3 regions of the Citricoccus sp. SGAir0253 genome follow, and region 1 is predicted to be linked to each of the others. Evidence: riboswitches for the same ligand, from Rfam matches in the RefSeq annotation. Region 1 holds a riboswitch; each other region holds the start of a gene.
The links. A riboswitch is a leader RNA that binds a small molecule or an ion and turns the genes downstream of it on or off. The one in region 1 is predicted to bind S-adenosylmethionine.
Positions count from the first base shown of each region.

Region 2: another riboswitch for S-adenosylmethionine. It lies ahead of E7744_RS12585 (acyl-CoA dehydrogenase); the one in region 1 lies ahead of E7744_RS13670 (acyl-CoA dehydrogenase family protein).
Region 3: another riboswitch for S-adenosylmethionine. It lies ahead of E7744_RS02110 (O-acetylhomoserine aminocarboxypropyltransferase/cysteine synthase family protein); the one in region 1 lies ahead of E7744_RS13670 (acyl-CoA dehydrogenase family protein).

Region 1 is NZ_CP039424.1:3,128,341-3,138,182, reverse strand. Features, by position in the region: gene E7744_RS13695 (MDR family MFS transporter) at 1-391, opposite strand, end outside; gene E7744_RS13690 (DUF4397 domain-containing protein) at 644-1,468, shown strand; gene E7744_RS13685 (class F sortase) at 1,821-2,303, shown strand; gene E7744_RS13680 (RNA polymerase sigma factor) at 2,449-2,928, shown strand; gene E7744_RS13675 (anti-sigma factor) at 2,921-3,745, shown strand; SAM riboswitch class I at 3,834-3,934, shown strand; gene E7744_RS13670 (acyl-CoA dehydrogenase family protein) at 4,038-5,363, shown strand; gene E7744_RS13665 (MFS transporter) at 5,360-6,799, shown strand; gene E7744_RS13660 (LLM class flavin-dependent oxidoreductase) at 6,796-8,184, shown strand; gene E7744_RS13655 (MFS transporter) at 8,364-9,770, opposite strand.
Region 2 is NZ_CP039424.1:2,880,872-2,890,713, reverse strand. Features, by position in the region: gene E7744_RS12620 (PIG-L deacetylase family protein) at 1-66, shown strand, start outside; gene E7744_RS12615 (methyltransferase) at 63-719, shown strand; gene E7744_RS12610 (VOC family protein) at 742-1,806, opposite strand; gene E7744_RS12605 (DUF427 domain-containing protein) at 1,900-2,760, opposite strand; gene E7744_RS12600 (queuosine precursor transporter) at 3,002-3,829, shown strand; gene E7744_RS12595 (TetR/AcrR family transcriptional regulator) at 3,855-4,583, opposite strand; gene E7744_RS12590 (long-chain-fatty-acid--CoA ligase) at 4,686-6,323, shown strand; SAM riboswitch class IV at 6,532-6,649, shown strand; gene E7744_RS12585 (acyl-CoA dehydrogenase) at 6,704-8,107, shown strand; gene E7744_RS12580 (acyl-CoA dehydrogenase family protein) at 8,187-9,473, shown strand; gene tgt (tRNA guanosine(34) transglycosylase Tgt) at 9,598-9,842, opposite strand, start outside.
Region 3 is NZ_CP039424.1:465,572-475,413, reverse strand. Features, by position in the region: gene E7744_RS15710 (hypothetical protein) at 39-788, opposite strand; gene E7744_RS16085 (DUF1737 domain-containing protein) at 1,059-1,295, shown strand; gene E7744_RS02135 (O-succinylhomoserine sulfhydrylase) at 1,367-2,527, shown strand; gene fdxA (ferredoxin) at 2,615-2,941, opposite strand; gene E7744_RS02125 (methionine synthase) at 2,982-4,022, opposite strand; gene E7744_RS02120 (DUF1852 domain-containing protein) at 4,028-5,056, opposite strand; gene E7744_RS02115 (cystathionine gamma-synthase) at 5,064-6,299, opposite strand; gene E7744_RS02110 (O-acetylhomoserine aminocarboxypropyltransferase/cysteine synthase family protein) at 6,301-7,629, opposite strand; SAM riboswitch class I at 7,635-7,747, opposite strand; gene E7744_RS02105 (FAD-dependent oxidoreductase) at 7,957-9,405, opposite strand; gene cobA (uroporphyrinogen-III C-methyltransferase) at 9,398-9,842, opposite strand, start outside.

The sequences.
Region 1 (9,842 bases):
TGCCGACGGCCTGCACCACGCGACCGGCGACCAGCACGAGGAACGTGGGGGCCACGGCGGCCAGCAGCGTGCCGAGCAGGAAGCTGACCATCGCCACGGTGAACACGGTGCGCAACGGCAGGCGGGTGAGCAGGTAGCCCGTGACCGGGATGACCACGGCCATGGTGAGCATGAACGCCGTGGTCATCCACTGCGCGGTGGCCGCGCCGATGGTGAACTCGTGCATCAGCCGCGGCAGGGCCACGCTCATGACGGTCTCGTTGAGGATCACCACGAAGGCGGCGGCCACGAGCAGCGCGATGACGCGGGAGGCGCCGGCGGGGACCGCGGTCCCGGCCCGCGGCGACTCGGTGGTGTCCCCCTGGGGGTCCTCGGCGGGGGCAGTCGGCACGGGCGTCCTCTCATCGGATGGGCGGAGCCGGTGGGCTCCGGTGGTCCAACGGGGGATCCTACCGGGGTATTCCCCGGCGTCCGCCGGGCGGAAGACGGCGCGCAGGCCCCCGGGGGACCGGCCGGAGGGATACCCGGAAAAAAACCTCCCGGTGCCTGCAACCCTCCGCGGCCGCTCCCGGTAGTAGGGGATGTGAGCACACCAGTGCTTCGCCGGACGGCCCGGCCACGGGCCCCTCGAAAGGACGACATCATGCGCAAGGCACTCCCCCTGGCGGTCACCGCGACGTGTGGCCTGGCCCTTCTCGGTACCGCGCTGCCCGCCGCCGCGGACGAGCACGGCGGCGACGCCGCGATGCTCTCGGTCCTGCACGGCGTCCCGGACACCACCGTGGACGTCTACGTCAACGGCGAGCGGACCCTGGACGACTTCGAGCCCGGCGACCTGGCCGGTCCCCTCGAGCTGCCGGCGGGCGACTACGAGATCGCCATCACGGCGGCCGATGCCGAGGACGACTCCGAGCCCGTCATCGGCCCCGTGGACGTCACCCTGGAGGGCGGCATGGACTACACCGCCGCGGCCCACCTCGACGCCGAGGGCCAGCCGACCGCGACGGCGTTCGTCAACGACACCTCCTCCCTCGAGGCCGGCACCGGTCGCCTCGTGGTGCGCCACGTGGCCGCGGCCCCGGCCGTGGACATCTGGGCCGACGGCGAGGTGGCCGTCCCCGGCCTGGAGAACCCGGACGAGAAGTCCCTGGACCTGCCGGCCGGCACCATCGAGGCCGCGGTGTCCCTGGCCGGGGAGAGCGACCCGGTGCTCGGCCCGGCCGACGTGCAGGTCACGGAGGGCGCCGCGACGATCGTCTACGCGTGGGGCTCCGCCGAGGACGGCTCGCTGGCCCTGGCGACCCAGACCGTCGAGGGGATGCACTCCGCGCCCGGCGGCGTGCCCACGGGCAACACGCAGGTTCCCGCCGAGGACCAGGGCCTGTGGTGGGCCGTGGGCGGCGGTGCCCTGCTCCTCGCCGCGGCCGGGATGGCGGCGGCGGTGCGCCGCCGGTCCGTCCGTGCCTGAGACGACCCGCCGGGGCCTTCCCTCGCCCCGGGGGTCCAGGGCGGCGGGGGGAGTCCTCGCCGCCCTGGCGGCCGCAGTCGCCCTGACGGGCACCGGTTGCGCACCTGCCGGTGGAGCGTGGTTCCCCTCCTCCAGCCCGGCTGCGGCCGCACCCTCCACCTCTGCCTACCCGGCGCCGGCCCGCCCCGACGGGGCCTCCCCGGCGCCGGGGGACCGGCCCGGTGCCGGCCCCGGCACCCCACGCGCCGGGGCCGGCGTCGGTCCGGCGGCCGCGGCGGACCGGCCGGCGACTCCCGCCCCGGCGGATGACCGTGCCTCCGCCGTCCCGGCCGCCCGCGCCGCGGACGTGCCGGTGGCCTCCGCCGCGCTGCGGCCCGCCGAGCCGGTCCCGGCACCGGTCCGCCTGCGGTACGAGGCGATCGGGGCGGACGTGCCCGTGATGCCCACCGGCGTGGCCGGCGACGGCCAGATGGAGATCCCCGAGGACGCGGCCACGGCGGGCTGGTACCGGTTCGGGCCGGCGCCGGCGGACGGGGAGGGCCACACGGTCCTCGCCGCCCACGCCGGCTCGGTCGAGACGCCCCGCGGGCCGCTGTACGCCCTGCGGGACGCCGCGGCGGGGGACCTCGTGCGGCTGTGGGACCAGGACGGCACGGAGCACCGCTACCGCGTCACCACCGTGGAGCAGCTCGGCAAGGACGGCCTGGACTTCACGCCCTACTTCGACCGGACCGGCCCGGCCCGGCTGGTGCTCGTGACCTGTGGCGGCCAGTGGCGCCCGGAACGGGAGAGCTATGCGGACAACATCATCGTGGTGGCCGAACCGGTCCCCTGAGCCGTATCCTCGGCTCCAGACGATGCCGCCGGCCTGGTGCCACCCCGGCTGAAGGGCCGGCCCCGGCCCGGCCGGGACCGACCGAGGAGACACGCTGGACAGCGACGACCTGCCACGCCGCTTCGCGGCCGGAGCACCGGACGCCATGAGGGAGGCCTACTCCCTGCACGGGCGGCTGGTGTTCTCGCTGTGCATGGCCGCGCTGGGCCAGCGCCAGGACGCCGAGGACGCCGCCCAGCAGGTGTTCACCCGCGCCTGGCGCTCCCGCGAGAGCTACGACCCGTCCCGGCCCCTCGGCGGCTGGCTGACCGGGATCACCCGGCGCGTGGTGGCGGACGTCTTCGCCGCGCGCGAGCGCCAGCGCCGGGCCGTGGACGCCACGGCCGGCGAACAGCCACGGGAGGACCGCCAGCTCTCCGAGCAGGTGGTGGACCGGGTGCTCGTCCACGAGGCCCTGGACCGGCTCGGCCCGCCCCAGGATGAGATCCTGAGGATGGCCTTCGTGCAGGACCTCCCGCAGGCCCAGATCGCCGAGCGGCTCGGCATGCCGCTGGGGACGGTCAAGTCGCATGTCCACCGGGGACTGGCCCGGCTTCGAGTAGCACTGGAGGTGAACGATGGCTGAGACGACGGAACGGCACCTGACCGAGGACGACCTCGCCTCGATCGCCACCGGCGCGGCCCCCGGCGCGGCGGTGGCCGCCCACCTGCTCGCGTGCCCGCCCTGCCGCGAGGACCTCGCGCGCACGGAGCGCGCGGTCGCGGCCCTGGCCGCCCCCGTGGAGCTCCACGAGCCGCCAGCCGGCCTCTGGGAGGCCATCGAGCGGGACCTCGGCACCGCGTTCCCGGACCCCTCGCCCCTGCGGCCGCTACCGGGAGACGACCGGCCGGCGCCCCGACCCGGCGGGGCGGGCGCGGCGGGACCCGAGGAGGGCGGCTCCGTGTCCTTCCTGCCGCGGGCGAACCGCCGTCGCTGGCCGGTGATCGCCGCCGCCGCGGCCGCCGGGCTCGTCGTGGGCGCCGCGGGCGCCGCGCTCGTGACCGCGGCACTCACCGGCGACGACGGCGGGAACGGCACGCCGCAGGGGCCGGTCGCCGTCGGGGAGGCCGTCCTGGACCCGGTGACGGCGGCGGACGTGGCCGGCCGGGCCGAGATGGTCTCCGAGCCGGACGGCGGGCTGCGCCTGACCGTGGACGTCTCCAAGCTGCCCGAGAGCGGCTACTACGAGGTGTGGCTGCGGGACGAGGAGGCCAGCCGGCTGATCTCGCTGGGCACGGTGACCGCCACGACCACCACGCTGCCGGTGCCCTCCGGGGTGGACCTGGCGCGGTTCCCCGTGGTGGACGTGTCGCAGGAGGACTTCGACGGCAACCCCGCGCACAGCGGCGTGACCCTCGCCGCCGGCCCGATGACGCGGACCGGGGACGCCACCGCCGGCTGAGCCCGGCCCGGGGCGCGGGTCCCGCGCGTGTGTCCCGGCGTGACGCGCGCCACCCCGGGGGCCGCCACGTGCTGTTACGGTGGTCGGGTAACCATCCAGAGCGGCTGAGAGACCTGGCTCGACGACGCCGCAGCAACCCGGGGGGACCTCGTTCCCCACGACGGGTGCTAAGGCCAGGACCGATGGAGATCCCGGAACCGCCGTCGGTCTGTGCGTCGGCGCGTGCCGGCGTGCCGGCCGTTCCGAGGCATGGGTTGCCGGTAATCCTCGGTGCGACCGAGAGGACCGCCGAATGACGCAGGGCACGGCCGAGAGGGCCGCCACCAGCCAGACCACCACCAGCCAGGCCACTCCCCGCAACCTCGCCACCGGGCTCCCCGCCGACCACGCCGGGCTGCGCGAGCACTTCGCCCCGCTCCTGGCGGAGATCGCCGCCGGGTCCCTGGAGCGGGACCTGGAGCGCCGGCTGCCGTTCGCCGAGGTGCGCCGCCTGGACGAGGCCGGCTTCGGGACGCTGCGGGTGCCGCGCGAGCACGGCGGGCCGGGGGTGAGCGTGGAGGACTTCACCCGGCTGCTGGTGGACCTCGCCGAGGCCGACTCCAACATCGCGCACCTGTACCGCTCGCACGCCGGCTTCGTGGAGTCGCTGCGCTTCCTGCCGGCCCGGGTCCAGGACGCCTGGTACCCCCGGGTGCTGGCCGGGGCCACCGTGGGCAACGCCTCCACCGAGAAGGGCGGCAACGCGCTGGGCACCCTCAACACCGTGCTGCGCCGCACGGAGGCCGGCTGGGTGCTCACCGGCCGGAAGTACTACGCCACCGGCTCGGTCTTCTCCGACTACACGCGGGTGTCCGCCGCCCTGGACGGCCAGGACGGCCGCCGCTTCGCCGTGGTGGCCACGGACGCCCCGGGCGTCACGTTGGAGGACGACTGGGACGGCTTCGGGCAGAAGCTCACCGGCACCGGCACCGCGGTCTTCGAGGACGTCTCCGTCCCCGAGGACGCGGTGCTGGACCGCACCGCGGGCAGCGCCGAGGCGGTCCACGAGGCCGCGTTCTTCCAGCTCGTCCTGCTGGCCGTGCTGGCCGGGATCGCCCGGGCCGCCCGGCGCGACGCGGTGGCCACCATCGCCGGCCGCACCCGGACGTTCAACACCGGGCTGGGCCTGCCGTTCCGCGAGGACCCCCTGATCCAGGAGGCCACCGGCCGGATCTCCGCGAAGGCCTTCGCGGCCGAGGCCACGGTGCTGCACGCCGCCCGCGCCCTCGACGCCGGCCTGGCCGCCGCGACCGCCGCCGGCGCCGACCGCCCGGGGTTCCGGGGCACCCTGCCGGCGGCGCTGCACGCGTCCGAGATCGCCGTCGAGCACGCACAGGTGACCGTGCCGGAACTGGCCCTCGGCGCGGCCCAGGACCTGTTCCTCACCGTGGGCGCCTCCGCCACCTCCACCGCCAAGGGCCTGGACCGGCACTGGCGCAACGCCCAGACGGTGGCCACCCACAACCCCATCGCCTTCCGCGCCCGTGCCCTGGGCGACCACGCCATCAACGGCACCCTGCCCGAGGGGCTGAACGCCATCGGCGACGCCCGCACCACCACCGCGGGAGGCCGCGCATGAACACCACGACCACGCCGTCCACCGCCGCCGCGCCGCCCCGGGGCCGGGCCTCCGCCCTCGTGCACGGCAAGAAGCGCGTGCTCGCCTCGGCCTTCGCCGGCACCACGATCGAGTGGTACGACTTCTACCTCTACGGCACCGCCGCGGCCCTGGTCTTCAACGTCCAGTTCTTCCCCATGGCCACCGAGCTGGGCGGGATCGTCGCCTCCTTCGCCACCCTCGCCGTCGGGGTGGTGGCCCGGCCCCTCGGCGGGATCGTCGGCGGCCACCTCGGGGACCGGATCGGCCGCAAGGCCCTGCTCGTCGCCTCCCTGCTGGTCATGGGCATCGCCTCCACCCTCATCGGGCTGCTGCCGACCTTCGACGCGATCGGTTGGTGGGCCGTCGTCGGGCTGGTGGTCCTGCGCATCCTGCAGGGCCTGTCCACGGGTGCGGAGTGGGGCGGCTCGGCGCTGCTGAGCGTGGAGCACGCCCCGGCCCGCCACCGCGGGTTCTTCGGCTCGTTCACCCAGATCGGCTCCTCCGCGGGCATGCTGCTGGCCACCGGCGCCTTCTTCATCGTGCAGAACGTGCTGACCGAGGAGCAGTTCGCGGCCTTCGGCTGGCGCATCCCCTTCCTGCTCTCGGCGCTGCTCGTGGCCGTGGGCCTGTGGATCCGGCTCGGCGTGGCGGACGCCCCCGAGTTCCTCGAGCACCAGGCCTCGGGACGGGTGGAGACGTCGCCCCTGAGGGTGCTGCTGGCCCACCATCGCCGCCCGCTGCTGGTGACGATCGGCCTGCGCCTCGCCCAGAACGCCGTCTACTACCTGGTGACCGTGTACATGCTCACCTACCTGCGGGACGAGCGCGGTGACTCCGCCTCCGGGGTGACGGCGGTGATGGTCGCCTCCGCGATCGGCCTGGTCTCCACCCCGTTCTGGGGCTGGCTGTCCGACCGCGTGGGCCGCAAGGTCGTCTCCGTGACCGCCTACGCGGCGGTCGGGGTCTTCGGCTGGGTGCTCTTCGCGTTCCTGGACGCCGGCCCGCTGTCCCTGCTGCCGCTGGTGATCGTCCTGGGCATCAACGTGGTCCACGACGCGATCTACGGGCCGCAGGCCGCCTGGTTCGCCGAGCAGTTCCCCGTGCACGTGCGCTACTCCGGCGTGAGCATGGGCTACCAGGTGGGCACGGTGCTCGGCGGCGGGCTGATGCCGATGATCGCCGCCCTGCTGTTCGCCGCCGGCGCGAACACCCCGTGGCTCATCGCCGGCTACCTCAGCGTGCTGGCGGTGCTGTCCGTCGCGGCGGGCCTGCTCGCCCGCGACCCCGCCCGCAGCCACCACGGCACCGAGCTGACGGACCTGCACCCGGCACCCGCAGGACCCGCGGCCGGGAACGCCGGGACGCCGGGCGCCGCGACCGCCGCCGCCCCCACCCCCGAGAGGACCCGCGCATGAGCCGGCCGATGCTGCTGAACGCCTTCGACATGATGGTCCCGGTGCACCAGTCGCCGGGGCTGTGGCGCCACCCCGACTCCGGGGCGTCCCGCTTCGACACCCTGGGCTACTGGACCTCGCTGGCGCGCACCCTGGAGGAGGGCGGCTTCGCCTCGCTGTTCCTGGCGGACATCCCCGGGGTCTACGACGTCTACGGCGGCGGCACGGAGGCCACGGCGCGCGGCGGCGTCCAGTACCCGCTGCTCGACCCGCTCGTGCTGGTCCCGGCCATGGCCGCCGTGACCGAGCGCCTGGGCTTCGGCGTGACCGCCTCGGTCACCTACGAGGCGCCCTACCTGCTGGCCCGCACGCTCGCCACCCTGGACCACGTCACCGCCGGCCGCGTGGCCTGGAACGTGGTCACCTCCTACCAGGACTCCGCGGCGCGGAACCTGGGCCTGGAGCGCCAGTTGCCGCACGACGAGCGCTACGACCGGGCGGACGAGTACCTCGAGGTCATGTACAAGCTCCTCGAGGGCTCCTTCGAGCCCGGGGCGGTGCGCGCGGACGCGGAGGCCGGGGTCTTCGTGGACCCGGACCGGGTGCACCCCGTCGAGCACCGGGGCACCTACTTCTCCGTGCCCGGGCAGGCCCTGGCGCATCCGGGGCCGCAGGGCACCCCGTTCCTGTTCCAGGCGGGGGCCTCGAAGCGGGGCCAGCAGTTCGCCCTGGACCACGCCGAGGCGATCTTCTTCATCGGCAACACCCCGCGGCTCGTGCGGGGCTGGACGGACGGCGTGCGGGCCGGGCTGGCCGAGCGCGGCCGGGCCGAGGACGCCGTGAAGGTCTTCACCATGGCCACCGTGGTGGTCGCGGACACGGACGAGGCGGCGCGGGACCGGCTGGACGGCTACCGCCGGCACGTGGACATCGAGGGCGCCCTGGCCCTGTTCGGCGGCTGGACCGGGGTGGACCTGGCCGGCGCGGACCCGGAGGCGCCCCTGGAGTACGTGGCCACGGACGCCAACCAGTCCGCGCTGGCCTCGTTCACCTCCCTGTCTCCGGACCGGCGGTGGACGGTGCGGGACCTGGCCGAGTTCGTGGCCATCGGCGGCCGCGGCCCGGTGATCGCCGGCTCCCCGGCCACCGTGGCGGACGAGCTCGAGCGCTGGCAGGAGGAGGCCGGCGTGGACGGCTTCAACGTCTCCGCCGCCGTGCGGCCGGCCGACCTGGAGCGCTTCGGCGCCCTCGTGTCCCCGGAGCTGCGCCGCCGCGGGGTCCTCGCCGAGCCCGGCACGGGCACGCTGCGCGAGGCCCTGGGCGGCGGCGGTCCCCGGCTGGCGCCGGACCACCGCGGCGCCGCGTTCCGCCGTGCCGTCGGGGCGGGGGCGTCCGCCGCCTCCTGACGGGGCGCGGTCCCGACGTCGGCCCGTCGGCTCCCCGGCCGGCGTCGGGACCGCGCGGCCCGGGACCCCCGCAGGGCCGGGAACGCCGCGGCACCCCGTCGCCCTGGCCCGGCCCCGGAACGGGCCGGGCCCCGCAGCACCCGGGGGTGCTGCGGGGCCCGGTGGAGGGGCGGTGCGGCTCAGCGGCCGCCGTGGGCCTGGTCGGCCTGGCGGACGATGGCGGCGTCCTCCGGGTGCTCGGCCAGGTACTGCTCGTGGACCTCCTCCACGTGCAGGTCCGAGCCCTCGACGGAGCGCGGCACCATGGACACGGCGACGAAGGACACGATGGCCAGGGCCGCGATGTACACGCCGATGGTCCAGCCCTGTCCGGTCTCGTTCAGCAGCAGCTGGGCGATCATCGGGGCGAACGCGCCGCCGATGATGGAGCCCAGGGCGTAGCCGATGGAGACGCCGGAGTAGCGCACGTGGGCCGGGAACATCTCGGCGTAGAGCGCGGACTGCGGGCCGTAGGATGGGCCGAGGCCGACGGTCAGGATGACGATCGCCAGGGCGAACAGCGGCAGGGAGGCGGTGTCCATGAGGAACCACATGGGGATGGCCCACAGGATGATGATGCCGTAGCCGATCTGGAACGTGCGGATCTTGCCGATCTTGTCCCCGATGTACCCGCCGAACATCGTGAAGGCCAGCCAGCCGAGGCCGCCGATGAAGGTCGCGACCAGGGTGGACTCCCGGCTCATGCCCAGGACGTTGGCGCCGTAGGAGGCGAAGAACGCGATGACCAGGTAGCCCGCGGCGTTGTTGGCGCAGAAGATCAGGGCGGCCAGGATGACGTTCTTCTTGTGGGACTTCAGGAGCACGCCCAGGGGAGCGGCGGACTCCTTCTTGCGCAGCTGCATCTCCTTGAAGACCGGGGACTCGTCCACGGCCTTGCGGATGAGGTAGCCGACGACGATCAGCACCACGGAGGACAGGAACGGGATGCGCCAGCCCCAGGCCAGGAAGGCCTCCTGGCTCATCGAGCTGGTGAGGGCCCACATGAAGACCGTGGCCAGCAGCATGCCGATCGGCACGCCGATCTGCGGGTAGGAGCCGAAGGCGCTGCGCTTGTTGCGGGGGGCGTGCTCCACGGACATCAGCGCGGCACCGCCCCACTCGCCGCCGGCGGAGAAGCCCTGGACGATGCGCAGGAGCATCAGGATGATCGGGGCCCAGATGCCGATCACGGCGTACGTGGGCAGCAGGCCGATCAGCGCGGTGGCGCCGCCCATGCCCACGAGGGTCAGCACGAGGACGAGCTTGCGGCCGTGCTTGTCCCCCAGGTGGCCGGCCACGATGGCGCCCAGCGGGCGGAACAGGAAGCTGATGCCCAGGGTGGCCCACGTGATCACCTGGGCGAGCCCCGGGTTCTCCTGCGAGACGGGGGCGAAGAACAGCGGGGCCAGGACGAAGGCGGCGGCCTGCGCGTAGATGAAGAAGTCGTACCACTCGATGGTGGTGCCGACGAGGGTGCCCGCCAGGACCTTCTTCTCCTCGGGGGTACGCCCCCGGGGCGAGGCCACTGCGGCGTCGTGATGTGCCATGGTGTGCTCCAGGTGATCGGTGCGGTTGCGGCGTGGGGATGAAGTCTTTAGTGACCGACCGTTCGGTCACTT
Region 2 (9,842 bases), 250 kb from region 1:
ACCAAGGAGATCCGCCAGGCCGAGGCGTTCATGCGCCTGGTCCCGAACGTCGTGGGGTCCCTGTGAGCGCCCCGTCGGACCCGGGCCCGACGCCGGCCGGTCCCGGACCGCGACCGGCCGGCGGCGGGGAGGCGCCGGGGGAGGCGGAGCTCATCGCTCGCCTCGCCGCGCTGCCCGTGGCCAACGTGGGCGACGCGATGGACCGGCTGCACGTCGTGGACGGCGCCATCCACTCCGTGTGGCCCGCCGTCGGCGCCCGGCTGGCCGGGCGTGCCGTGCCGGTGACCGTGGCCGGCGGGGACAACCTGGGCATCCACGAGGTCATCCCCACGCTCACGGAGGGCGACGTGCTCGTGGTCAACGGCCAGGGCGCCACCCACCGGGCCCTGGTCGGCGAGCTGATCGCCGGGCGGGCGATGGCCCGCGGCTGCCGTGGCTTCGTCCTGGACGCCTGCGTGCGGGACGCCGTGGACCTGCAGCGGATGGGCTTCCCCGTCTTCGCCCGCGGCACCACCCCCGCGGGGCCCTACCGCAACGGGCCCTTCGAGGCCGGCGTCGCCGCCGCCGTCGGGGGCGTGGTGGTGCACCCGGGGGACCTGGTGCTGGGCGACGACGACGGCGTCGCGGTGGTCCCGTGGGAGCGCGCGGCCGAGGTGCTGGCCGCGGCCGAGGCCAAGCACGCCACCGAGGCCCGGCAGCGGGCCGAGATCGGGTCCTGAGCCGGGTCCGGTCGGCGGGGGCTCAGGAGTCCAGGCCCTCGTCCACCGGCTCCCCGGCGCCGGCCCGCTCGGCCGTCCGCTGCGCCTTGGCCACGGCCTCGTGCGGGTTGGCGACGTCGTCCCCGCCCTCCACCACCGGGGTGCCGTGGGTGTGGAAGGTGGAGATGGTCTTCATGCCCCAGGCCTGGCCCTTGGCGCGCTCGGCCTGGGTCCAGCCGATGGGCTTCCAGTCCGGGGCCAGGATGAGCCGGGAGCCCTGGTTGGCCAGCTCGATGCGGTTGCCGCCCGGCTCCCACACGTACAGGAAGAAGCCCTGCTGGATGGCGTGCTTGTACGGGCCGTACTCGATGTAGACGCCGTTCTCCAGGAAGATGTCCGCGGCCTTGAGGATGTCCTCGCGGGTGTCCGAGGCGAAGGCGATGTGGTGCAGCCGGCCGGGCGTCCCGGTCCAGTCGTCCGAGTAGACCACGTCGTAGGACTTCTGGCCGTAGGTGAACCAGTGCCCGCCCACCTCGCCGTCGTCCAGCTGGATGTACTCGGTGGTGAACCCGCCCATCACCTGCTCGGTGAAGTCGCAGACCCCGGCCATGTCCGCGGTGAGGTAGTTGATGTGGTCCAGCCGCCGGGCGTTGGCGCCGAACCCCGGGTAGCGCGAGGCCTGGTTCTTCAGGGCGGGCCGGTCCTCGTCCGTGGCCCGGTACCACTCGGTCTCGTAGTACACCTCCATGAGGTGCTGGTCGGGATCCCGGTACCGGAAGGTGCGGCCCCGGCCCATCTCCCCGTCCACCCAGCCCTCGCCGAGCCCGGCCGCCTCGATCCGGCCGACCACGCGCTCCAGCGCCTCCGGGCTGTTGGCCCGCCAGCCCACCCGGCCCACGCCGGCGTGCTCCCTGGCCGTGAGCTTGATGGAGTACGGCTCGTAGTCGTCCCAGCAGTGCAGGTACGCCGACTCGGCGCCGTCCTCGGTGGTGCGGCCGACCTCCCGCATGGCCAGCAGGTCCCGGAAGAACCAGAGGGACTCCTCGAACCGGGGCGTGTAGAGCTCGACCGTGGACAGGTGGGCGATGTCGCGGATGCGCTCGGTCATGTGGGCTCCTGGCGGCTCGAGACTGCGAACAAGATTGTCAACAAAGCATAGGCAGTCGGCCGCTCCTTGGCCATGGCCCCGGGGAGGCGGGGTTCAGGCCTGGCCGGCGGGACGCGACCAGGGGGTCCGGGGACGCCGGACCGGCTCGCCGTCGATGAACACGTCGAGGCGCTCGGTGTAGAAGCTGACCAGCCCGCGGACCGGCTCGGCGTCGTGCGCGGGGTCCTCGTAGCTCCAGGCGATGTCCGGCAGGCGCAGGCCGGGTGCCTCGACCGTCCAGTGGCTCGCCCGGCCCTTGTACGCGCACGTCGTGCGCAGCGTCCCGGGCACGAGCGGGACCCGCAGCGCGCGGCGCGGCAGGTAGTAGCGCGGCATCGGGAACGTGCCCTCGAACAGCCACCGGGCCTCGTCCGTCTCGGCCAGCACGGTGCCCTCGTGCTCGATCCGTACCGTCCGGCCGGACGGGCAGACGTCGATCCGGTGCAGCGGGTCGCGGGGGTGGCCGAGCAGCGGCTGGTCCTCGTCGAACCAGTCGAAGGGGGCGAAGTCGAGCACCACGTAGCCGTCCAGGTCCGGGTCCCCGAGCGCGAAGGCCGCTCCCTCGACGACGGCCCCGCCGGCCTCCACGGACAGCGGTCGGCCGGGGGTGGTGTGCACCGCGAACGGGACGGAGGGGTCCAGGGCGGCGCGTTCGCCGTCCGCGCCGGGGCCGCCCGCGGGTCCCGTCCCACCCGGCGACGCCGCGGCGGCCGGCGCGTCGGAGAGCGCGGCGGCGACGTCCTCGCGCGGCACGGCGTAGGAGGGGACCACGCGCCGCGGCTCCCACAACAGCACCGCGCGCGTCGAGTCGGCCACGGGGTGGCCGTGGAGCCGGGCGCGCACCCGCTTCGGCGTGGGCACGTACCGCAGCAGCCCGTGGGCGTCCGCGAGCAGGGTCGTCAGCGACTGGGCCATGGCGACATTCTGCGCCGGGGCGGCGCCCGTGTCAGTGGCGCGGCGTCCCGGGCGCCGGGACCGGGCGGCCTCCGGGGCGGGGGGAGGAGGACCTGTGGGAGAATGGAGCGCCGTTCCGGCGCCACCTGGGGCAGCAGGTGAGTGCGGGGTCGTGGAGACCGCCGACCGCCGCGTCCGGGACCGCGTGAGTGCTAATACAGCCGGCCACCGCCAGGCGAACCACCACCTTCGAGGAACCGTCGTGAACCCCCAGAACCCCCCTGTCCAGCCCGCCGACCCCACCCGCACCGGAGCCGCCCACGGCGCCGGGCCGGCCGATCCGGCCGGCGCGGCCGCCGCCACCCCCGGGGCGACCGCCCCCGGGACCGCCGCCCGGGCGGAAGGGGCGGGCGCCGGCGTCGCCCGCTTCGCCCCCACCGGCACCGGCCTGTACGCGATCTTCACGGCGGTGATGGCCGTGGTGCTGATCCTGTCCAACCTCGGTGCGTCCAAGGGCGTGACGTTCGGGCCGATCGTCACCGACGGCGGCTTCTTCCTGTTCCCGCTGGCCTACATCGTGGGGGACGTGGTCTCGGAGGTCTACGGCTTCCGGGCGTCCCGCCGGGCGATCGTCACCACCTTCGGCCTCTCGGCGTTCGCCGCCCTGTGCTACTGGATCATCATCGCGCTGCCGGGGGCCGAGTGGTACGACGGCCAGGACGAGCTCGTCCGGACCCTGGCGCCCGTGCCGTTGATCGTGCTCGCCTCCCTGCTCGGCTTCCTCGTGGGCCAGCTGGCGAACTCCTGGATCATGGTCCGGCTCAAGCGGCGGGCGGGGGAGCGGCTGCTGTTCGGCCGCATCGCCGCCTCCACGCTCGTGGGCGAGTTCCTGGACACGCTCGTCTTCTGCTCCATCGCCGCCGGGGTCATCGGCATCACCGACCTGCCCACCTTCGTCAACTACGTGGTGGTCGGCTTCGTCTTCAAGTCCCTCGTGGAGATCGTGCTCTCGCCGGTGACCATGGGGGTCATCGCGGTCGTCAAGCGCGCCGAGCCGGAGTACGGGCGGGCCGCCGCCCCGGCCGCCTGACCGGGCCGCCGGTCGCCCGGGCGCCTCAGCCCAGGGCCCGCCGCACGGCGTCGACGATCTCCTCGGTGTCCGCGTGCGGGTCCACCACGGTCACCACGGCGACCGGCCGGGCCGTCGCGGCGGCGCCGGGCGACGCCCCGTAGCCCTCCAGCACCACGTGGATCAGCCGCCTGGCCCGGGCTGAGAACTCCTCCAGCACGCGGTCGTCGGGCGCCCGGAGCCACTGGCGCAGGTGGCTGTTGTGCAAGGCCACGCACGCGCCCGCCAGGGCGGCCGCCACGGGGGCGACGTCGTGCCCGACGCCGCTCCCGTCCCCCTCGGTGTTCCCCTCGCCGTCGCCGGACGCGGCCGTGCCCGCGAGTCGCTCGCGGAGCCAGCGGCGGAAGACCGCCTCGTAGTGGTGCGAGGTCAGCAGCTCCCGGTTGCGCAGGGCCTGGGACTGGCGCAGCAGCCGGTGCCGGGCCAGGGTGCGTTCCGGGTCGTCGAGGTGGTAGCGGAACACCAGCAGCAGTCCCTCGCGCAGCGCCGAGGCGGTGTCGTGCCCGGTCCGGTCGAGGAAGTCGCCGAGCCGGGCGAGCATGGCGGCGTGGTCGGCGAAGACCACGTCCTCCTTGCTGCCGAAGGTGCGGAAGAAGGTCGCCCGGCTCATCCCGGCCTCCCGGGCCAGGTCGTCCACCGTGGTGCGGTCCCAGCCGCGGGCGTCCAGGAGCCGCAGCAGGGCGGCGAGCGTGCTGGGGGCGGTGGCCGGGTCCATCCTGCTCCTCGGGTCATGGCGGGTGAGACGGAGTTGCTTGACATGATACCCAGTATCAGTGGATAGTGACGGAGATCACCGATCCGTCTCCCGGAGGACCGCATGACCGCCCTGGCCGAAGACCGCCCCGCCGCCCACGAACCCCTCACGCCGCTGGCCTTCCTCGGGCGCACGGCCGCCGTGTTCCCGGACCGGGAGGCGGTGGTGTACGGCGAGCGGCGCTCCACCTACCGCGAGTTCGCGGCCGAGGTGCAGCGGCTGGCCAAGGCCCTCCGGGCGCGGATCGAGCCCGGCCAGACGGTCGCGGTGATCGCGCCCAACGTCCCCGCCATGCTCGCGGCCCACTTCGCCGTGCCGCTGGCCGGGGGCGTGCTGAGCCCCCTCAACCCGCGCCTGACCTCCCGCGAGCTGGAGTACATCCTGGAGCACTCCGAGGCCCGGGTGGTGCTCGCGGACGGCGACGTGGCGGCCACGGTCCGCGAGGTCGTGCAGGACCTGCCGCACCGGCCGCTGGTCGTGGAGATCGTGGACGACCAGGCCGGCCACGCGGACCCCCGCGGGACCGACGCCGGCGCCCTCGCCTACGAGGACTTCCTCGCCCAGGGGCCCGCCGGGCCGGACCTGCCGTGGCGGGTGGAGGACGAGGAGTCGCCGATCACGCTCAACTACACCTCGGGCACCACCGGCCCGCCCAAGGGCGCGGTCTACACCCACCGCGGTGCCTACCTGGCGGCCCAGGGGGCGGTGTTCCACAACGGCTACACCGGGACCACCCGCTACCTGTGGACGCTGCCGATGTTCCACTGCAACGGCTGGTGCACGCCGTGGGCGGTGACCTCCGCGGGCGGCACGCACGTGTGCCTGCGCGCGGTGCGCCAGGACGCCATCTGGGACGCGTTCGACCACGAGGGCATCACGCACCTGTGCGGGGCGCCGGTCGTGTGCGCCATGATCCACGAGTCCGGGCGTGCCCGCCCCCTGGACCGGGAGCTGCGGATGACCACCGCGGGGGCCGCCCCGCCGCCGTCGGTCATCGAGGCGCTCGAGGCGCTCAACATCACCCCCGTGCACGTCTATGGCCTCACCGAGGTGTACGGGCCGTTCACCATCTGCGAGCCGCAGCCGGCGTGGGCGGGGCTGCCCGCCGCCGAGCGGGCCCGGCTGATGGCCCGCCAGGGCGTGCCGATGGTGCACGCCGGCGAGGTCGCCGTCATGGACGCCGAGCTGAACCGGCTGCCCGCGGACGGCACCACCCTGGGCGAGGTGGTCCTGCGGGGCAACGGTGTCATGCGGGAGTACTTCAAGAACCCCGAGGCCACCGCCGAGGCCTTCCGCGGCGGCTGGTACCACACGGGCGACCTCGGCGTGATGCACCCGGACGGTTACGTCCAGCTGATGGACCGGGCCAAGGACATCATCATCTCCGGGGGCGAGAACATCTCCTCGATCGAGGTCGAGTCCGTGCTGCACGCCCACCCGCGGGTGTCCGACGTGGCCGTCGTCGGGGTCCAGGACGACAAGTGGGGCGAGCGCCCCGTGGCCTTCGTGGTGGCCGAGGCCGGGGCGCCGGTGACCGCCGAGGAGCTCCGCGCCCACTGCCGGGAGTCGCTCGCCGGGTTCAAGGTGCCGGACCGCGTGACGTTCGTGGATGAGCTGCCGCGCACGGCCACCGGCAAGATCCGCAAGACCATGCTGCGCTCCCTCCGGGACGAGGAGCCGGCGTCCCCGGCGAGGTCCTGAGCGGGACGACGGCCCCCGGGCCGCCGGCCGGGTGGTGACGGCCGCGCCAGCGGGCGGAGGGAACCCCCTCGTCACGAGGCCCCGTGTGACGTCATCGGACGTCACACGGGGCCTCGTGCGCCCCGGGCGCCGGCCTCCGTGACGGTGGACGGCGAAACATGACCCGGGCCCTTGGGGCCACGGGCCCCGCCCCCTAGGGTGGCAGCAGAATCACGAGATCCGGTGACAAGCCCTGGCTGGCCGGACGGCAACCCTCTCGCCGTAGTGGGGTGCTCCAGGTGAGGATTCGGCCCGGTCGCGCATGGCGGCGCGGGCAAGTACGGCACCCCGCGGTCCCGACGCCCGGACCGTTCGCGTGGTGCCCGGACCGAGAGGCGACCATGACCGACACGACCCGACCCGAGCGCACCGCCGCCCCCGGAACGCCCCGCCCGGACGGCAGTAGCGCGACGCTGGCCGGCGGGCCCCCGCTGCCGGGAGACCTGCCCACCTTCGCGGACCTGTGGGCCGCCACCGCGGGGGGCGCCCCGACGGACGCCCAGCTCACCGCCCACTTCGCCCCCGTCTTCGCGGCCATCGCGGCCGGGGCGGCCCAGCGGGAACTGGACCACGAGCTGGCCTTCGCCGCGATCGAGGCCCTGCGCGCCTCCGGCTTCACCCGCGTCCGCCTGGCCCGCGAGCACGGGGGCATCGGGGCGAGCCTGCCTCAGCTCGCCGGCCTGCTGGTGGACCTGGCCGCCGCGGACTCGAACCTCCCGCAGGCCCTGCACGGGCACTTCATGTTCACCGAGCAGCACCAGAACGAGTCCCAGGGCGCGGTCTCCGAGTGGTGGCTGGCGGAGGTGGCGGCCGGGCGGATCTTCGGCAACGCGCTCGTGGAGCTCCCCCCGGCCGCCGGTTCCCGGCCCGTGCTGTGGACCGATGCCGATCCGGACACCGCCCAGGCCGCCTCGGCCGTCGGGAGCCCAGAGGTCGCCGAGATCACGGGGGACAAGTTCTACTCCACCGGGGCGCTGTTCGCCGACCACCTGCTCGTGACCGCCACGCGGCCCGGCCGGGAGGACGAGGGGCCGGTGTTCGCGATCGTGGACGCCGGCCACGAGGGGGTGCGCCGGATCGACGACTGGAACGGCTTCGGGCAGCGGCTCACCGCCTCGGGCACCACCACCTTCGACCGGGTGCCCGTGCGGGCCCACCGGACCCAGGAGTTCAACGTCCCCACGGGCGTGCTGGCCTACCCGGTGCTGTGGGTGGTGCTCTCCGCCACGCAGGCCGGGATCGGGGCGGCGGCGCTGGCCGCGATCACCGACTTCGTGCGGGCGCGCCGCCGCACCTACGACCACGCCCTGGCCGAGACCCCCGCCGAGGACCCGCTGGTGCACCAGGTCATCGGCGCGGTCTCGGCGAAGGTCTCCGCCGCCCGGCACGTCGTGACGTCCGCCGCGGCCGTGGTCGAGGAGTCCTTCCGGCAGGTGCGCGGCCACCGGGACCTGGAGGACCCGGTGGTCCTCGAGGCCCACGCCCGCGCCAACGTGGCCCTGTCCGAGGCCAGCCTCGTGGTCTCCGAGCTGGTGCTGGAGGCCACCAACCAGGTCTTCGAGTGCGGCGGCGCCTCGGCCACGGACGCCGCGCGGCAGCTGCACCGGCACTGGCTGAACGCGCGCACCATCGCGAGCCACACCCCGCTGGTCTACCGCACCCGGGCGGTCGGCGACTACCGCCTCAACGGGACCGTCCCGCCGTTCCACTCCACCGCCCGGAACTCCGCCCCCGCCGGCCCCTGAGCCGGTCCGGGACCCGTCCGCCCGGACGGGCCTGCCCTCGAGCACCCCGACCCCAGACCACCACGGAAGGACCAGAGCAATGACCCTGACCCACGACCCCGCGGCGACCACCCCGACCGCCGGGACCACCGCCACCGCCACCGACCCCGCCCAGGACGCCGCCGCGCAGGCCGCCCGCCTGGCGGCGGTGCGCGAGCGCCTCGCCCCGGTCTTCGCCTCCATCGCGGAGAGCGCCGCCGAGCGCGAGGCCGGGCGCATCATCGACCGCGACGCCGTCCGTCGCCTCGCCGAGGCGGGCTTCACCTCCCTGCGGGTGCCGGTGGAGTACGGCGGCTCCGGGCTCACGTTCGCGCAGTCGGCCGGGCTCATCGTCGAGCTCGCGGCCGCGGACTCCAACCTGACCCAGGCGCTGCGCGCCCACCTGATCAACCAGGAGAACGTGCTGGGGCACCCGGACCCGGCGTTCCGCGACCGGTGGCTGCGCCGCCTGGGCGAGGGCGCCGTCGTCGGGAACGCGGTGACCGAGATCGACAACGCGGTGGGGGAGGGCACCACCCGGCTCGTGCAGGACGCCGGGGGCACGTGGCGGCTCAACGGCACCAAGTACTACTCCACCGGCTCGCTGTACGCCGACTGGATCATCGTGGCCGCCGTGGACGCCCACGGCGAGGAGATCGCCGCAACGGTGCCGGTGGACGCCCCCGGGGTGACCCTGCTGGACGACTGGGACGGCTTCGGCCAGCAGCTGACCGCCTCCGGCACCACGGTGTTCGAGGACACCCCCGTGGACCCGGCCGAGGTCTACCGCGGCGGCCTGGACGACGGCACCCGCGTGGCCACCGGCCAGGCCTCGTGGCAGTTCCTGCACCTGGCCTCGCTCACGGGCATCGCCCAGGCCGTGGTGCGGGACTCGGCCGCCTACGTGCGCGGCCGCCGCCGGTCCTTCAGCCACGGGGTCACCGAGCTGCCGCGGGACGACGCCCAGGTGCTGCAGGTCATCGGCGAGGTCTCCGCCTCCGCCTTCGCCGTCCGCGCCGCGTTCGACGCCGTGGTCGCCGCGCTCGGGGACGTCCTCGAGCGCGAGGCCGCCGGCGAGGCGCTCCCGGAGGAGGACGTCAACGCCCTGTACATCCGCGTCTACCAGGCCCAGCAGGTCATCGCGAAGACCGTGCTGGAGGCCGCCACCCGCTGGTTCGAGGTGGGCGGGGCCTCCGCCACGAGCTCGGCGAAGCGGTTCGACCGGCACTGGCGCAACGCCCGGGTGCTGGCCAACCACAACCCGCTGATCTACCGCGCCCGCTACATCGGCGACTGGGAGGTCAACGGGACCCCGCCGGGACGGGCCTACCGCATCGGCTCCGCCTGAGCGGCGGTCCGGCCCGGGCCCGCACCGCCCGGCGTCCCGCCCCGGCCGTCCGGCGTCCGGAACGGGGACGCCGGGCGGCCGGAGCGCCGGACCCGCCGCGGCCGCCGTCGGGACCCCGCCCCGGCTACCGGGACGCGGCGTAGTAGCGCCCGAGCACCGCGTCCTTGAGGTCCCAGAACGTGCCGTCCTCGATGGCGGCGCGCATGCGGTCCACGAGGCGCACCGTGAACCGCTCGTTGTGGATGGAGATCAGCGTGTGGGACACCATCTCCTTGGCCTTGATGAGGTGGTGGATGTACGCCCGCGTGTAGTGGGCGCACGTGTAGCAGTCGCAGCCCTCCTCGAGCGGGGCGAAGTCCCGCTTGTACC
Region 3 (9,842 bases), 660 kb from region 1:
CTCTGGTGCAGCGAGCGCCAGGGGGATCACCAGACGCCCTACGATGAGGCCCTGCCGGTCCCGCCAGGCGGCACGAAGACCGCCTCCGCGTCCGCGAAGAAGAGCCCCCGCTGCGGCAGCATGAGATCGCCGACGCTTACCTGCTCCGGCCAAGGGCCCGGCGCCCCCAGGTCCTGCCCGTCCAGCACGGCCGAGGTCCGCACGACGTCCCAGACCCGCCGGGGCACACCCCCGAAGGCGTGCCCGCTCGGCATCCGCCCGTGCAGGCGGATCCGCCCGGCCGAGAGCACGGGTCCCGCGATCCGGCCGAGCGGGCCCAGCAGCCACCCGGCGTGGCTGGTCCCGGCCGGAAGGCGCGCGCCGACGGCGCTCATCATCCGCGTGGCGGCACGCTCGGCCAGCTCGAGGTGCCAGTCGAGCACCCCGGGGATCTGCACCGTCAACGAGCGCGGGCCGGTCCAGTCGAGGTCGATCCGGCAGGTGTGCGCCTCCGTGGCCGCGGGTCCGAGGTAGTGGGCGCAGCTCACCTCGGGCGCGGCGGTCGCGTAGACGGTCCACCGCCCCTGGGGGTCGCGGTGCCAGACGGACGTGTAGCCCGGGCCGATCGAGCTCGCGGTGAACCGGCGCAGGGCCAGGTAGTGACCGCTGGCGAAGGGCACGCCCATCACCCCGTAGCCGCTGAAGACCTCCCCCGGTCCCGGAGGCAGCACCGGCTCCCGCTCGGCCCGCTGCGCGAGCTCCCGCGGTTGGCCCCCGGACGCCACGGCACCCGCCGCTCCCCAACCCATGGCGGCAGGGTACGCGCGCAGGGCTCCTGCCTCGAGGTCCGGGGCGCGGCCCGCGGGAGACGGCCGCGCGTGACCTCCCGTGACGGGTGCGCCGCGCACCACTGGGTTCCCTGGGGCGGCGTTGTTAGCGTCGGGGCATCGCCCCGCCGAGATCCGGAGGCCGACGGCGACGCCGGTGCCTCCCAGCGCGGGTCCCACCCGGTGCCGGCGCCTCCTCGCCTCTGACTGCCGGCGCCCTGCCCCTCCCGTCACGCGCCCGAAGGAGACCCCATGTCCGAGAGCCCCACCGCCCCGCCGTCCCCCGCCGGGCCGCCGTCGGGCACTGCCTCCGGCGCCGACGCGCCCCTGGCCTACCGCCTGCTCACCGGACCGGACGACCGGTCCTTCTGCGAGCGGGTGTCCGCGGCGCTGGCCGAGGGCTACGTCCTGTACGGCAGCCCCTCGGTGACCTTCGACGGCGACCGGGTGATCGCGGCCCAGGCGGTCGTGCTGGGGACCGGACGGTGACCGGCGAGGCCCGGCACCTCGTAGCGGGAGGCTCGGAGGCCACGCACCCCGGGGTCTGGGACCAGCAGACCCTGGCGGTGCGGGGCGGGATCGACCGCACCCCCTTCCAGGAGACCTCCGAGGCGCTGTTCCTGACCTCGGGCTACGTCTTCGAGACCGCGGAGGCCGCCGAGGCCGCCTTCAACGGGGAGGCCGAGCGCTACGTCTACTCCCGCTACGGCAACCCCACGGTCGAGGCCTTCCAGGAGCGGCTGCGGCTGCTCGAGGGGGCCGAGGCCTGCTTCGCCACCGCCTCCGGGATGTCCGCGGTCTTCACCGCCCTGGGCGCGCTGCTCTCCGCCGGGGACCGCGTGGTCGCCGCGCGCAGCCTCTTCGGGTCCTGCTTCGCCATCCTCAACGAGATCCTGCCCCGCTGGGGCGTGGAGACCGTGTTCGTGGACGGCGCCGACCTGTCCCAGTGGGAGCGGGCCCTGGCCACCCCGGCCGCCGCCGTCTTCTTCGAGTCCCCCTCGAACCCGCTGCAGGAGATCGTGGACATCCGCGCCGTGGTGGAGCTGGCGCACGCCGCCGGCGCCCAGGTGGTGGTGGACAACGTGTTCGCCACGCCCCTGCTGCAGCGCGCCACGGAGCTCGGCGCGGACGTGGTGGTGTACTCCGGGACCAAGCACATCGACGGCCAGGGCCGGGTCCTGGGCGGCGCCGTGCTCGGGCGCCGGGAGTTCATCGACGGGCCGGTGCGCCACCTGATGCGCCACACCGGCCCCGCCCTGAGCCCGTTCAACGCCTGGACGCTGCTCAAGGGCCTGGAGACCATGGCCCTGCGCGTGGGCCACTCCACGGCCTCGGCCCTGCGGATCGCCACCTGGCTCGAGGACCAGCCCGGCGTGCGGCGCGTGCTCTACCCGTTCCTGGCCTCCCACCCGCAGCACGAACTGGCCCGGGCGCAGATGAGCGGCGGCGGGACGGTGGTGACCTTCGAGCTGGAGCCCGGGACCGGCTCGGCCAAGGAGCGGGCGTTCCGCCTCCTCAACGGGCTGGAGCTCGTGGACATCTCCAACAACCTGGGGGACACGAAGTCGCTGATCACCCACCCGGCCACCACCACCCACCGCGCCATGGGCCCCGAGGGGCGGGCCGCGATCGGGCTCGGCGACGGCGTGGTGCGGCTGTCCGTGGGCCTCGAGGCCGCCGACGACCTGGTCGCCGACCTGGACCGGGCCCTGCGGGGCTGAGGGAGGGGTCGGCGCCCAGGCGTCAGCGGCCAGGGGGCAGGGCCGGCCGGCGGCCAAAGGCCGGGGATCAGCGGCCAGGCGGCGGAGTCAGGCCGGCGTGGGCTGCGGCGGCAGGGCGGCGATGATCGGGTGGTCCTTGGCGATCAGCCCCATCTTGGCGGCGCCGCCCGGGGAGCCCAGGTCGTCGAAGAACTCGACGTTGGCCTTGTAGTACTCCGACCACTCCTCCGGGACGTCGTCCTCGTAGTAGATGGCCTCCACGGGGCACACGGGCTCGCAGGCGCCGCAGTCCACGCACTCGTCCGGGTGGATGTAGAGGGAGCGCTCCCCCTCGTAGATGCAGTCGACCGGGCATTCCTCGATGCAGGCCTTGTCCTTGAGGTCCACGCACGGCAGGGCGATGACGTAGGTCATGGGTGATCGTCCACCTTCCGGGGGTTCGTCGGTCCGGCGGTCACGCCGAGGGGGTTCCGGACAGTTCGTCCCGGACGATCCGCGCGCCCGCGGCGAGCGCGGCCATCTTGTCCCGCGCGACCTGCCGGGCCAGGGGCGCCATGCCGCAGTTCGTGCTCGGGTACAGCTTGTCCGCGTCCACGTACCGGAGCACCTCCCGGAGGGTGCCGGCCACCTCCTCGGGGGCCTCGATCGCGCTGCTGGCGACGTCGATGGCCCCGACCATCACCTTCTTGCCCCGGAGCAGCTCGATGAGCTCGACCGGGACGCGGGAGTTGTGCCGCTCCAGGGAGACCATGCCGATCGAGGACTGCTGCAGCAGCGGGAACGACTCCTCGTACTGGCGCCACTCCGCCCCCAGCGTGGCCTTCCACTCGGTGTTGGCCTTGATGCCGTAGCCGTAGCAGATGTGCACGGCCGTCTCGCTGCGCAGCCCCTCGGCCGCGCGCTCGAGGGCGGCCACGCCCCAGTCCTTGAGGTCGTCGAAGAACACGTTGAAGGCGGGCTCGTCGAACTGGATGATGTCCACGCCCGCCGCCTCCAGCTCCCGGGCCTCCTCGTTGAGGATCGTCGCGAACTCCCAGGCGAGCTTCTCGCGGCTGCCGTAGTGCTTGTCGCACAGGGTGTCGATCATGGTCATGGGACCGGGCAGCGTCCACTTGATGGGCCGGTTGGTCCGCGCGCGCAGGGCCTTCGCGTCGTCTGCGAAGACCGAGCGCTCACGGCCCACCGTGCCGACGACCGTCGGGACGCTCGCGTCGTAGCGGTCGCGGATCCGCACCGTCTCCCGCCGCTCGAAGTCGACGCCGCTGAGGTGCTCGATGAACGTGGTGACGAAGTGCTGACGGGTCTGCTCGCCGTCGCTGACGATGTCGATCCCCGCCCGGCGCTGCTCGTCCACGGCCAGGCCCAGCGCGTCCCGCTGGCCCTCCCGCAGTTCCTCGCCGTCCAGCTTCCACGGGGACCACAGCGTCTCGGCCTCCGCGAGCCAGGAGGGCTTGGGCAGGCTGCCGACGATGGTGGTGGGCAACAGGGTGTTCATCGCGTTCATCGGTGGTTCTCCGTCTCTCGTGCGGGATGGGCCGCGGCCCACTGCTCCAGCAGGCTCTGGTGTGGCTTCACGAAGTGCTCCTCCGTGAACCTGCCCTGCGTGAGGGCCAGTCGGTTGCGCTCCTCGCGGTCGTAGGCGATCTGCGTCACCGAGTAGTCGAGGTTCTCCAGGCTCGGCCGGTAGATCCGGCCGGCCGCCGCATTGGCGTTGTAGATCTCCGGGCGGTAGATCTTCTGGAACGCCTCCATGGTGCTGATGAGGCCGATGAGCGCCAGGCTGGAGTAGTCGTTGAGGAGGTCGCCCCGGAAGTAGAACGCCAGGGGCGCGACCGCGCCGGGGGGCATGAAGTAGCGGACCCGCAGCCCCATCTTCCCGAAGTACCGGTCCGTCAGGGAGGACTCGTCCTGCCCGTACTCGACGCCGAGGATCGGGTGGTGGTTCTCGAGCCGTCGGTACGTCTTGGTGCTCGAGACGCTGATGCAGATCACGGGCGGCTGGGGGAAGCGCTCGCGGTAGGCCTCGGAGTCGAGGAAGTGCGTGAACAGCTTCCCGTGCAGGTCCCCGAAGTCGTCGGGCACGCTGGACCGCGGCGCCCTCGCGTGGTGTTCGGGCAGCACCACGCTGAAGTCGTAGTCCCGGAGGTAGGACGAGAAGTTGTTCCCCACGATCCCGTCGACGCGCACGCCGGACACCGTGTCCCGGATCCCCACGTCGAGCATCTCGATCAGGGGGAACGCCACGTCCTCGCCGCCGTCGTCGCCGCCGGCGAGGTGCAGGTCCACGGAGACGATGTCGATCTCCACGGCATAGCGGTCCCGCCCCGGATTGTCCCAGTGGGCCAGGTCGTTGAGGCGGCCGGTGATCATCGTCAGGGTGTTGCGCAGGTTCTGCCGGCGGTCCTCGCCGCGGGCCAGGTTCGCGAAGTTCGTCGTGCCGCGCGAGCTGGACGAGGGGCAGTAGTCCTCGTCGAAGCGGGTCGTGCGGATGCCGAACGTGAAGTCCTTGGTCTGGGTGATCTGGTGCATCTTGTCCTCACGCTCGGATGGGGGCCGACAGGTCCGCGGCGCGCTCCAGCGCCGCCTCGAGGTCCGCCTGCAGGTCGGCCACGTCCTCGACGCCCACGGACAGCCGGACCAGGTCGGCCGGCACCTCCAGGGCCGTGCCCCGCACGGAGGCGTGGGTCATCTCGGAGCAGTAGCAGATGAGGGACTCGACCCCGCCGAGGCTGACCGAGAGCGCGAACAGCTCGGTGGACTGGGCGAAGGCGCGCGCGGCGGCCTCTCCCCCGGCCAGCCGGACGGACACGATCCCGCCGTAGCCGTCCATCTGCCGGCTGGCCAGCTCGTGCCCGGGGTGCTCCGGCAGCCCCGGGTAGTAGACCTGCGCGATCTGCGGCCGGCCCTGCAGCCAGCCGGCCAGCTCCGCGGCGTTCGCGCCGTGCCGGTCCATGCGCAGCCCCAGGGTCTTCAGCCCGCGGGCGGCGAGGTAGCTGTCCTGCGGGCCGGCCACCGCTCCGGCGGCGAACTGCTGGTAGCCGACCGCCTCGGCCAGTCCCTGCCCCCGGTACTCCCGGTCGGCCACCACCACGGCCCCGCCGAGGACGTCCGAGTGCCCACCGATGTACTTGGTCGTGGAGTGCACCACCGCGTCCGCGCCCAGGTCCAGGGGCCGCTGCAGGTACGGGGAGGCGAAGGTGTTGTCCACCACGAGCAGGGCCCCGGCCCGGTGGGCGATCTCCGCCCAGGCCGCCAGGTCCGCGATGCCCAGCAGGGGGTTCGAGGGGGTCTCCACCCACAGCACGGCGGTGGTGCCGGGGCGGACCGCCGCCGCGACCGCCGTGGGGTCGGTGATGTCCACAGGGGTGTTCTGGATGCCCCACGGGCCGAGGACGCCGTTGATGAGCCGGTTGGTTCCGCCGTAGCCGTCCCCGCCCAGGACCACGTGGTCCCCGGGGCGCAGCACCGAGCGCAGCAGGGCGTCCTCGGCGGCCAGCCCGGAGGCGAACGCGAACGCCCGGCTCCCGTGCTCCAGCGCCGCCAGCTGGGTCTCGAAGCCGTTGCGCGTGGGGTTGGACCCGCGGCTGTACTCGTGCCCGCCGCGCAGCACGTTGATGCCGTCCTGGACGAAGGTGCTGGTCTGGTAGATGGGCGGCACGACCGCCCCGGTCAGCGGGTCCGGCTCCTGGCCGGCGTGCACCGCCGTCGTGTTGAAGCCCTGCCGGGTGCCCTGCGCGGTGCCCGTGCTCGCGGTGTGGTCCAGGAGGGTCATCTCAGCGCACCTCCCCGGCCAGGGCGGAGGCCGGCACGGCGGCCGGTGCGGAGGCCGGCACGGTGGCCAAGGCGTGGTCGAGGTCCGCGATGAGGTCCTCCGGACACTCGAGCCCGATGGACAGCCGGATCGTGGTCTCGCCGATCCCCGCGGCCTCGCGGCGGTCCGGGGCGAGGCGACAGTGGGTCATGGTGGCGGGATGACAGACGAGCGAGCGCACGTCCCCCACGTTGGCCACGAGCTGGAACAGCTCCAGCGCGTCGATGAACGGGCCCACGGCCTCCGGTCCGGCCGCCAGGTCGAAGGAGAACACCGAGCCGGTGCCGTGCGGGAAGTCCCGCGCGGCGAGGGCGGCGCTGGGGTGCCCGGGGATCCCCGGATGGTGGACGCGCCCGACGGCGGGGTGCCCGGCCAGGTGCTCGGCCACCGTGAGGGCGGTGCTCCCGTGCCGGGCCACGCGGACCTCGAGGGTCTCCAGGCCCTGGATGAACTGCGCGGCGCTGGCCGGGGCCAGGGACGGGCCGAGGTCGTGCAGGAACTTGCTGCGGGCCAGCGCGAGGTACGCGCCCCGGCCGTGCCGGTCGACGAGCGCCTGCCCGCCGTAGCGGGCCTTGGGCCGGGCCAGCTGCGGCCACCGCTCGGGGGCCGCGCCGTAGTCGAACGTCCCGCCGTCCACGATCGCCCCGCCGAGCACCGTGCCGTGCCCGCCGAGGAACTTCGTCGCGGAGTGCACCACCACGTCGGCGCCGTGCTCCAGCGGGCGGTACAGGGCCGGCGTCGCGAGCGTGCTGTCCACGACCACCGGCACGCCGGCGGCGTGGGCGAGGTCCGCCAGCGCGGGCAGGTCCGGCAGGGTGGCCAAGGGGTTGGTGATGGCCTCGAGGAAGAACGCGCGGGTGTCCGGCCGGATCGCCGCGGCCCAGGCCGGCGGGTCCGCGGGGTCGGCGAAGGTGACCTCGATGCCGAAGTCGGCGAACGTGTCCGTCAGCAGGTCCACGGTGCCCCCGTAGAGCTGGCTGGAGGCGACCAGGTGCCGCCCGGAGTGCAGCAGGGTCAGCAGGGACAGGGCGACGGCGGCCTGGCCCGTCGCGGTGCCGATGGCCCCGATCCCGCCCTCGAGGGCGGCCAGCCGGTTCTCGAAGACGGCCACGGTGGGATTGCCCGTCCGGCTGTAGGTGAAGCCCGGGGTCTCCAGCCGGAACATGGCGGCCGCCGTGGCGTGGTCCGGGAAGCGGTAGGCCGCCGTCTGGTGGATGGGCACGGCAACCGGCCAGTGCGGGGCCTCGGGCTCGTAGCCGGCGTGGACCTGGTGGGTGGCGTGGTGATGCATTCGATCCTCCATCGATCCTGGCGGTAGCACCGTGCCCGCCGGTCCCGGTGTCCCGGGGCCGGCCGACTGGTTGCTGCGGCGTCGTCGAGCCAGATCTCTCGGCCGCTCTGGATGGTGTGGTGGGTTCATCCCACTGGATGGGCCGCCCCGGAGTCCAACGGACGGGGGGCCGGGGCGTCACATTGCGGCACGCCCGGACGTTCCGGGCCGGACGGCCGCGCCCGGGCGCTCCGGCCGAGGCCAGGGGCCGGTTTGTGACCGGTTGTGACGCCCCGGCACCGGCCGCGTCGCCGGCCGCGTCGCCGGCCGCGTCGCCGGCCGGGTGGCCTACCGCGCCGGCTCGAGGACCCTCGCCTCGGCGGGCACGGGGTCCCGGCGGGACACCGCGAGCATCTCCTCGCGGGGGACGACCTTGACGCGTTCGCGCTCGACGGGGCCGGTGGCGGTGGCCTCGGCGCCCAGGGCGAGCTCGTGGGCGTCCAGGGCCAGCCACCCCTCCCAGGTGGTGTACTCCACCCCGCGCCCGGTGAGCAGGTCCAGGATCGCCTGCTCGTCCGGGTCCTGGGCGGTCCACAGCCCCGGCTGGTCCTCCAGCAGGCACCCGATGGTCTCCAGGGCGTCCCCCTTGGTGTGCCCGATCAGCCCCACCGGGCCCCGCTTGATCCACCCCGAGGCATACACCCCCGGCACCACCGCCCCGGCCTCGTCCAGCACCCGGCCGGCCTCGTTCGGCACCACCCCCCGGCCGGCGTCGTAGGCCAGCCCCGGCACCGGGGACCCGTGGTAGCCGATCGCCCGGTACACCGCCTGCACCGGGTAGTCGGTGTACTCCCCGGTCCCGGTCACGTTGCCGGTGCCGTCCAGTTCCATCCGCTCCATCCGCAGCCCGGCCACCGCCCCGTCGGCCCCGAGGATCTCCACGGGCTGCTGCAGGAAGTGCAGGTGCAGCCGCCGCGAGGCCGTGCCCGGGCGGTCCTCCTGCTCCATCAGCCAGTTCGTCAGCGTCCCGACCATGGTCTTGACCTGGTTGTTCGTGGTGGCCGCCTCCTCCGAGGCCGCGTCGAACTCGAAGTCCTCCGGGTACAACACGATGTCCACGTCCCTCGAGTGCGCCAGCTCGCGCAGCTCCAGCGGGGTGAACTTCACCTGGGCCGGGCCCCGGCGGCCGAACACGTGCACGTCCGTCACCGGGGACGAGGCCAGCCCGGCGTAGACGTTCTCGGGGATCTCGGTGACCAGCAGGTCCTCGGCGTGCTTGGACAGCATCCGGGCCACGTCCAGGGCCACGTTCCCGTTGCCGATCACCGCCACCTCCCGGGCGGTCAGCGGCCAGTGGCGGGGCACGTCGGGGTGCCCGTCGTACCAGGACACGAAGTCCGCCGCCCCGAACGAGCCTTCCAGGTCCACGCCCGGCACGTCGAGGTCGGCGTCCCGGATGGCCCCGGTGGAGACCACGACCGCGTCGTAGTGGCGGCGCAGGTCCTCCAGGGTCAGGTCGGTGCCGAAGTCCACCCCGCCCAGGAAGCGGATGTCCCCGCGGTCCAACACCTTGTGCAGGGCCTTGACGATGCCCTTGATCCGCGGGTGGTCCGGGGCCACCCCGTAGCGGATCAGCCCGTACGGGGCCGGGTACCGGTCGAACAGGTCGATGCTCAACTCGAAGTCCCGCTCGGCCTTGGTCAACAGGTCCGCGGTGTACACGCCGGCCGGTCCAGCGCCGATGATCGCCAGGCGAAGCGGGCGGCCCGGGGCGGGGGTGGGGACGGTCTCAGTCATGGATGTGCTCCTTGGGGGTCTCGTGCAGGACGGGGGGTGCGTAGGGGCTGAGCCGGACGACGTCCCCCACGACGATGACGGCCGGGTTCCGCACGCCGGTGCGCTCGGCCTGGGCGGCGATGGTCTCCAGGGTGCCGATGGTCACCCGCTGGTCCGGCATCCAGCCGCGCTCGACGACGGCCACCGGCGTCCCGGGGCCGAGGCCCCGGGAGCGCAGCAGGGCCGCGGTCCGTGCGAGCCGGCGGACGCCCATGAGCAGGACGAGGGTGTGGTCCGGCCGCGCGGGCAGATCGGCCAGGTCCTCGTGGCCGGTCACCACGGTGAACCCGGTGGCGGTGCCCCGGTGCGTGACGGGGATCCCGGCCGCGGCGGGGACGGAGACGGCACTGGTGACGCCCGGGACCACCTCCACGTCGATCCCGTGGTCCCGGCAGGAC